DNA from 2 places in the Mesorhizobium sp. M5C.F.Ca.ET.164.01.1.1 genome. Region 1 is predicted to be linked to the other one. Evidence: predicted binding sites of a transcription regulator. Region 1 holds the regulator's gene; the other holds the start of a gene.
The links. Region 1 encodes PhoB, which activates phosphate uptake and scavenging genes when phosphate is short. Its sites were predicted from a motif close to TGTCATNNANCTGTCAT; they were not measured.

Region 1 (4,420 bases):
TCCTTGTTCTCGATCAGCCGGTCATAGCCGACGACCGGAATGCCTTCGTCCAGCGCCTTCTGCACCGCCGGCCCGATGGCCGAGGCATCCTGCGCAAGGATGATCAACGCGTTGGCGCCCTGCGAGATCAGGCTCTCGACATCGGTCAGCTGCTTGCCGGGATTGGACTGTGCATCGGCGGAAATATACTTGTCGCCGGCGGCCTCGATCGCCGACTTCATGGCGGCTTCGTCAGTCTTCCAGCGCTCTTCCTGGAAGTTCGACCACGAAACACCAATGACCTTGTCCTTCGCCTGTGCGACCGACGCGAGCGTCAGCGACATGGCGACCCCCGCCAGGATGGCGGCTGTGAATCTCTTCATGATATTCCTCCCTACGCCGCGTACGGCGCGACCAACTGGCCCGAAGGCCGGCACAAAGACTCTTTTTTTCGAGCCTCGAAAAAATACTGATCCAACGCCGAAGCACTGTCAACATGAATTCTGATGGATTTTAATCTCCTGCCGGCTTTTTTTCGAGTCTCGGAATAAACAATGACAGGTCCTTCTGGTTCTGCCAGTATTTGTCGGCCTGACGGCTTCCGATTCATGAGCGGCCGCGGCAATAGGGAGGAAGCAAAACAATGTCGGTTGGGATCCGCCATGACGATTTGCGCCGGCGCAACCGGGCCATGGTTATTTCGGCCGTACGCCGCGCAGGCCAGCCGTCGCGGACCGAGATCGCCGCAACCACCGGCCTCAGCCATTCGACCATATCGGCGATCTCTTCCGACCTGATCCAGGAAGGCATCCTGGCCGAGACCAAGGCGAGTGAGACCGTCTCGCTGAAACGTGGCCGGCCGCAGGTTGGCCTCAGCCTCAATCCGGAAGCCGCTGCGGTATTGGCTGTCGTATTGTCGCTGAATTTCCTGTCGATCGCTGTCATCGACTATGCCGGACAAGTGGTCGCCGAGGAACAGCGCCGGCTGGACACGCTGACCATGTCGCGCGACGAGCTGATCGACGAATGTGTCGCCATCGTCCGGCGCCGGCTCGAAGACCCCGACCTCGACGTCCAAAGCGTCGCCCGCATCGCGCTGGCGATCCAGGGTATTACCGATTCCCATGCGCGCGCCATGTTATGGTCGCCGATCACGCCGCAGACGAACATCGCCTTCGCCGACATTCTGGAACGCGAGTTCGACATTCCGGCCATCATGGAGAACGACTGCAACATGATGGCCGTGGCGCTGCGCTGGCGCGACCCGGATCGCTACCGCGACGATTTCATCGCCATCCTGCTCTCGCATGGCATCGGTATGGGGCTGGTGCTGAAAGGCGAGCTGTTCACCGGCACCCATTCCTCAGGCGGCGAATTCGGCCACATGATTCATCGGCCGGGCGGCGCGCTTTGCCGCTGCGGGCGGCGCGGTTGCGTCGAGGCTTATGCCGGCAACTACGCTATCTGGCGCAACGCAAGGCAATTGAGCGAAAACGCCGAGCCGGTCGCCGATGTCAGCGACGCCGAGATGCGGGCACTGGCGGCCCGGGCGCGCGAGACGGACGGACCGGAGCGCGAAGCCTACCGCAAGGCCGGCGAAGCGCTCGGCTTCGGGCTCGGCAGCCTGTTCGCGCTGATCGATCCGGCGCCGGTCGCCATGGTCGGTGCCAGCGCTGCCGCCTTCGACCTGATTGAGCCGGCCCTGCGCGAGGCCATCGCCCAGACCGCCGGCGGCCAGCATTCGGGTTCGATTTCCTTCGACACCGAGCCGAACGAACTGCCGCTGATCCGAGAAGGCTGCGCCATGCGGGCGCTGAGCTTCGTCGACCAGGAGATCTTCGCGCCGAGCATCCAGGCACGAGCCGGCTCGGTCGGAAAGAACGTGGCTTGAATTCGAAGGCAGGGATCCCCGGATCGCGACTTGGGGTGTGTTGAGATTCAGGTCAGGCCGAGTCGAGAATGGGGGTTCCGAGAACCGGAGCGGAGCGTAATTTCGGGTACGTGAGCACCGGAAGCGCAGGAAGCCGCCGTTCGCAGGCCGGAATCACCCGTATCAGCACATCCCTAGTCTTCCCTGATCGCATAGCCCGCGCCGCGGATGGTGCGGATGACATCGGGCATGCGACCATTGTTGACCGCCTTGCGCAACCGGCCGACATGGACGTCCACCGTGCGCTCGTCGATGTAGATCGTCTCGCCCCAGACATTGTCGAGCAACTGGCTGCGCGAGAAGACCCGACCCGGGTGCCGCATCATGAATTCGAGCAGCCGGAATTCGGTCGGCCCGAGCCGGATCTCGCTCTTCTTGCGATAGACCCTGTGCGATTCGCGATCGAGCATGATGTCGCCGACCTTCAGCACGCTGGACAGTACTTCCGGCTTGGCGCGGCGCAGCAGCGCCTTGACCCTGGCCATGAATTCCGGTGTCGAGAACGGCTTGACCAGATAGTCGTCGGCTCCGGTGGAAAGGCCGCGCACCCGGTCGCTCTCCTCGCCGCGCGCGGTCAGCATGATGATCGGCAGCCGCTCGGTTTCGGGACGCACCCGAAGGCGCCGGCAAAGCTCGATGCCCGAAACCGCCGGCACCATCCAGTCGAGCACCAGCAGATCGGGCACGTTTTCCTGCAGCCGGATTTCGGCCTCGTCGCCGCGCGTCACCACCTCGACCTGATAGCCTTCGGATTCCAGATTGTAGCGGAGGAGGACGCCCAGCGGCTCTTCATCCTCCACCACCATGATGCGCGGCGCGATCATCGGCCGGTCACTCCTGTCATGTCGCCGGCGCCGACATCGTCGTTTCGTCGAGCTTCGGGCGATCCGCCGGCAATTGCTGCCCGGTCACGACAAAGTAGGCGTTTTCGGCGATGTTGGTGACATGATCGCCGATACGCTCGAGATTCTTGGCGCAGAACAGCAGATGCGTGCAGGCGGTGATGTTGCGCGGATCCTCCATCATGTAGGTCAGGAGTTCGCGAAAAACCGCCGTGTATTTCACGTCGATCTTCTGGTCGTCGGCGCGCAGTTCTTTCAACGCGCCGGCATTGCGCGACACATAGTGCTCGACCACGCCGCGGAGCTGCTCGAGAACGAGATCCGCCATCGCGTCGATGCCGTGCGAGAGATTGCGCGGCGTGGCGCTCTGCCCGACTGCGCTGACCCGCTTGGCTATGTTCTTGGCCAGGTCGCCGATGCGCTCGAGATCGCCGGCCATGCGGATTGCGCCAACCACGGCGCGCAGATCTTGTGCCATCGGCTGCCGCTTGGCGATCAGGGTGATCGCGCTATCGTCGAGTTCGCGCTGCCGCGCATCCATGATGGCGTCGTCCGAGACAACACGCTGCGCCATCGCATTGTCTGACGCAAGCAACGCGCGGATCGAGGCTGCGACCATCGCGGCGGCGAGCTCGTCCATGTCGCGGATCAGCCTGTCGATGTGCTCCAGTTCCTCGTCGAAAGATGCGACGGTGTGTTCACCCATGATCCTGTCCTCGTGTTCGAAATTCGCCGCCGGACCGCTCAGCCGAATCGGCCGGTGATGTAGTCCTGGGTGCGCTTGTCGTCGGGATTGGTGAACATCTTGTCGGTCGCGCCCTCCTCGACCAGATAGCCGAGATGGAACATCGCCGTGCGTTGCGACACGCGCGCTGCCTGCTGCATCGAGTGGGTGACGATGACGATCGTGTAGTTCTGGCGCAGTTCGTCGATCAGTTCCTCGACGCGGGCGGTGGCGATCGGATCGAGCGCCGAACAGGGCTCGTCCATCAGAATCACTTCCGGCGACACGGCGATAGCGCGCGCGATGCACAGGCGCTGCTGCTGTCCGCCGGAGAGACCGGTGCCCGACTCGAGCAGGCGATCCTTGACCTCGTTGAACAGACCGGCCTTCTTCAGGCTCGATTCGACGATGCCGTCCAACTCGGACTTGCTCCTGGCCAGGCCGTGAATGCGCGGACCGTAGGCGACGTTTTCATAGATCGACTTCGGAAACGGGTTCGGTTTCTGGAAAACCATGCCGACGCGAGCTCGTAGCTCGACGACATCGATTTTCGGGTCGTAAACATCCTCGCCGTCGAGCGTGATCTTGCCGCTCACCCGCGCGATATCGATCGTGTCGTTCATTCGGTTCAGGCAACGCAGGAAGGTCGACTTGCCACAGCCCGATGGGCCGATCAACGCCGTCACCTGGTTCTCGCGGACATCGAGGTCCACGTCGAACAGAGCTCGCTTCTCGCCGTAATGAACAGAGACCTTTTCGCCCTTCATCTTGATCGAAGGGGCATTGGTTGCGCTGCTCAGTTTCTGTTCGACGCCGGCTTCCGTCATGATGTTCATATCCTCTGCTCCTTACCAGCGCCGCTCGAAGCGCCTGCGCAGTATCACCGCAATGGCGTTCATGATGACCAAAAACAGCAGCAAAATCAAAATCGCCGCCGAAGTCTTC
Region 2 (4,420 bases), 1.5 Mb from region 1:
AGAACCGGCTCCACGCCCAGAAGGCGGTTTTGGCCTGGTGTCTGGGCGCTTGATCCGGACCGCCTTGATCCGGGAGTACGTGATGCCTATCTCAGCCGCATCACGCAAATCGAGCGCGTTTCGACGCATGCGCCCCGGAGGGCGGCATGGCCGCGCCCCGGAGCTTTGTCATGTTGGAAACTCATCAATTGGCTGAACATCAACCCAAACTCGGCGAATTCGGCTACGCCGGCGACGATCATGTCGTGCCCTTCGAGGTCGGCCCGCTCGACGTGCGCGGGCGCACCGTCCAGCTCGGGCCGATGCTCGACGCGATCCTCAGCCGTCATGACTACCCCCAGCCGGTCGCGCGCTTGCTGGCGGAAGCTTGCGTGCTGACAGTGCTGCTCGGCACCTCGCTCAAGTTCGAAGGCAAGTTCATCCTGCAGACCCGCACGGACGGGCCGGTCGATATGCTGGTTGCGGATTTTTCCACGCCGCAGGCGCTGCGCGCCTATGCGCGCTTCGATGCCGACCGGCTGGAGGCACTGACATCTGCCGGCGAGACCTCGCAGCAGACGCTGCTCGGCAGCGGTGTCCTGGCGCTGACCATCGACCAGGGCGCCCACACGCAGCGCTATCAGGGCATCGTCCAGCTCGACGGCGAGACACTGGAGGAGGCCGCGCGCACCTATTTTCGCCAGTCGGAACAGATCCCGACCGACCTCAGACTCTCGGTGGCCAAGCTGTTGACGCCCGGTGTCGGCGGTGCCCGCGAGCAATGGCGTGCCGGTGGCATCCTTGCGCAATTCCTGCCGCAATCGGCGGAACGCATGCGCGTGCCCGATCTTCCGGGCGGCGACGGCGATCCGCGCGATGAGATCCATGATCCGGCCGACAATTCCTGGCAGGAACTGCTGGCATTGCTTGGCACCATCGAGCCGACGGAACTGATCGACCCGACGATCGGCGCCGAGCGGTTGCTTTACCGGCTGTTCCACGAGCACGGCGTCCGCGTCTTCGGCGGCGTACCGGTAGCCGACGAGTGCTCATGCTCCAGGGAGAAGATCCGCGGCATACTCGAAGGTTTCTCAGCCGACGAGATCAGGGACAGCAGCGAGGATGGCGGCATTCATGTCGCCTGCGAATTCTGCTCGAAGCAATATGACTTCGATCCGACGGAGTTTTCTGCGGCGCAGTAGACCATGATCCCGACCAAAGTCCGCGCATCGAAAAGTGGAAAGCGTTTTTTGCTTCGCTGACCTTCGGTTCGGGAAAGGTCCTGGTCTAAGAGTTGGAGCCCATCCCGATTCTATCGGGATGGATCAGGTCTAGCTGGTCAGTTGACGGTGCGCCGCGTGCCCGGCAGGTCGAGCGAAAAGGCGGGGATGGCGACGTCGAACGTCTCGCCTCGCTTGTTGCGCATCGTATAGTGGCCGACCATGATGCCGGACGGTGTCGAGAGCGGGCAGCCAGACGTATATTGATAACTGTCGCCGGGGTTGAGTTCGGGCTGGTCGCCGACAACGCCGGCGCCGCGCACTTCCTCGACCCGGCCAGTGCCGTCGGTGATATGCCAATAGCGTGACAGGAGTTGTACGAATTCATCCGACTGGTTGTCGATGGTCACCTGGTAGCCCCAGACATAGCGGTTCTCCGACGGGTCGGAGCGATCTTCCAGATAGAACGGCCTGACCTGTACTTCGATGTTGCGCGTAACGGCGCTGTACATAGACTACTCCACAATATGCAGACGGAACATTCGACGCTCTCCGCAGTTTGGTCAACGGGGAGGCTTCCCGTCGTTGCCCGACTCCTTTGCGCGCAGGTGCCGAAGAACAATGTCATTTAAGTGACACATGACAATGATGGTGTGCAGGGCCGGCGACTCAGCATTCTGTCGAACTGTTGAAAACGGCTTCCATGCGGCCGGTTTTTTCTGGAGCGACCAGATATCGATGGAATTGACAGTCACAGCCGCCTTGCTTTCCACAGCTCTGCTTCTCGTCAATGTCGCCAGCATCCTGCTCGCTTCGTTCAAGCTGAAGCGGCCTGGCAGGATCGCGCCGCCAGCCGGCAAGGCGCCGCCGGTGTCGATCGTCGTGCCGTCGCGCGGCGTCGAGCCGTTTGCCGAGGAAACGCTCGAGCGCGCCTTCTCGCTCGACTGGCCGCGCTATGAGCTCATCTTCTGCGTCGCCCATGCCGACGACCCGGTGGTCGGGCCGATCACCGATGCGATTGCCCTTTTTCCAGCCGTGCCGGCCCGGCTGCTCGTCGGCGACGACCGCATCAGCGGCAATCCGAAACTCAACAATTGCGTGAAGGGCTGGGAGGCCGCGCGCCACCGCTGGGTCATCCTTGCCGATTCCAACGTCCTGATGCCGAGGGACTATGTCCAGCATCTGATGGCGGCATGGCGGCCGGAAACCGGTCTTGTTTGCTCGACGCCGATCGGCTCGCGGCCGGACGGGTTCTGGGCGGAGGTCGAATGCGCCTTCCTCAACACGCTGCAGGCGCGCTGGCAATATACCGGAGAGGCGCTCGGCCTCGGTTTTGCCCAAGGCAAGAGCATGTTGTGGAACAAGCCGATGCTCGACGCCAATGGCGGCATCCGTGCGCTTGCAGCCGAGATTGCCGAGGATGCCGCCGCGACCAAGCTGGTCAACGGGCTCGGACTGCGCGTCAATCTCGTCGGCTCGCCCTTCGAGCAGCCGCTCGGTTTGCGCAGGCTTGGCGAAATCTGGTCGCGCCAGGCCCGCTGGGCACGCCTGCGTCGCGTCACCTTCCCACTGTTCTTCGCGCCCGAGCTCCTGATCGGAGCGGCCCCGCCGCTGGTGCTTGCGTTGGTTGCGGCAGCAGGCGCCGGTTTCAGCCTGTCGGCAACCGCCCTCGCTGTGCTGGTAGTCGCCTATCTCCCGGAATGCGCTCTCGCCTCGGCCAAGGGCTGGCACCTGTCGCTGCGCATGATCCCGGCGATGATGGTGCGCGATTGCATCCTGCCGATTGTCTGGGCGCGTGGCTGGCTCAGCGGTGCCGTCGACTGGCGCGGCAACACGATGACCATCCACACCAGCGCCGTTGCGGAATTGGAAGAGACCCCGTCGGGCGCCTGACCGCGCCTGATTTTGACGATTCGAGCGACACCGCCCAGTGCATATACCTATCTGGCGGCTTTCAGGGCCTGCTCGATGTCTTCGAGCAGGTCGTCGGTGTCCTCCAGGCCGACGGACAGCCTGAGCGTGCCTGGCCCGATGCCGAGTTCGGCGCGCGCCTCGTCGCTCAGATTCTTGTGTGTCGTCGTCGCGGGATGGGTGATCAGGCTCTTGGCGTCACCCAGATTGTTAGAGATCAGCACGATATCGAGCGCGTTCTGGAAGGCGAAGGCCGCCTGCTTGCCGCCCTTGACGTCGAGGCAGATCAGCGTCGAGCCGCCCGACATCTGCTTCTTGACCACAGCCGCCTGCGGGTGATCGGCGCGGCCGGGGTAGATGACGCGGACAATTTCCGATCGCTCGGCGAGGAAGTCAGCGATCCGGCCGGCACTTTCCGTCTGCTGGCGCACGCGCAGCGGCAGCGTCTCCAGGCCCTTCAGCAGCGTCCAGGCGTTGAAGGGCGACAGGCTGGGGCCGGTGTGGCGGAAGTAGTCGTGCAAATTCTCGTCGATCCACTTCTTGTCCGACAGGATGATGCCGCCGAGGCAGCGCCCCTGGCCGTCGATGTGCTTGGTCGCCGAATAGACGACGATATGAGCGCCGAGCTGCAACGGCTTCTGCTGCAAGGGCGTGGCAAAGACATTGTCGACGATCAGCCGCGCGCCGATCGAATCGGCAAGCGAGGCGACGGCTGCGATGTCGACGACTTCCAGCGTCGGATTGGTCGGGCTTTCAAGGAAGAACAGCTTGGTGTTGGGCCTGACCGCCTTTCCCCAATTGGCGATTTCCGTGCCATCGACCAGCGTCGCCTCGATGCCGTATTTCGGCGCCAGCGTCTCGACCACCCAGCGGCAGGAGCCGAACAGCGCGCGCGCCGCCACGATGTGGTCGCCGGCCTTGGCGCTGCACAGCAACGCCGCTGTAACCGCCGCCATGCCGGATGCTGTGGCGCGGGCATCTTCGGCACCTTCCAGCGCACACATGCGCTTCTCGAACATGTCGACCGTCGGATTGGCATAGCGCGAATAGATGAAGCCCGGTTCCTCGCCCTTGAAGCGGGCTTCCGCCGCCTGCGCCGTATCGTAGACATAGCCTTGCGTGAGATACATCGCCTCGGAGGTCTCGCCGAAGCCGGAACGCAGCGTTCCCGCATGCACGAGTGCGGTCTGAGGCTTCCAGTTGCGCTTGTTGCTCGTCATCACCTTGTTCCAAACACCAAAAATGGCCCACATACAAAAAAACCGGCCGCGAAAGTCGCAACCGGTCCATACGGCCTTTCGGCCCGACGG

Region 2: the regulator PhoB is predicted to act here: its motif matches at 1,822-1,838, upstream of EN807_RS00350 (ceramide glucosyltransferase).

What each region holds. Positions count from the first base shown of each region.
Region 1 is NZ_SRTG01000001.1:1,526,855-1,531,274, reverse strand. It holds gene xylF (D-xylose ABC transporter substrate-binding protein) at 1-362, opposite strand, end outside; gene EN807_RS07445 (ROK family protein) at 623-1,870, shown strand; gene phoB (phosphate regulon transcriptional regulator PhoB) at 2,044-2,733, opposite strand; gene phoU (phosphate signaling complex protein PhoU) at 2,750-3,457, opposite strand; gene pstB (phosphate ABC transporter ATP-binding protein PstB) at 3,496-4,311, opposite strand; gene pstA (phosphate ABC transporter permease PstA) at 4,324-4,420, opposite strand, start outside.
Region 2 is NZ_SRTG01000001.1:70,343-74,762, reverse strand. It holds gene argF (ornithine carbamoyltransferase) at 1-53, shown strand, start outside; gene EN807_RS00360 (Hsp33 family molecular chaperone) at 147-1,181, shown strand; gene apaG (Co2+/Mg2+ efflux protein ApaG) at 1,319-1,711, opposite strand; gene EN807_RS00350 (ceramide glucosyltransferase) at 1,938-3,092, shown strand; gene EN807_RS00345 (O-succinylhomoserine sulfhydrylase) at 3,140-4,330, opposite strand; SAM riboswitch at 4,405-4,420, opposite strand, start outside.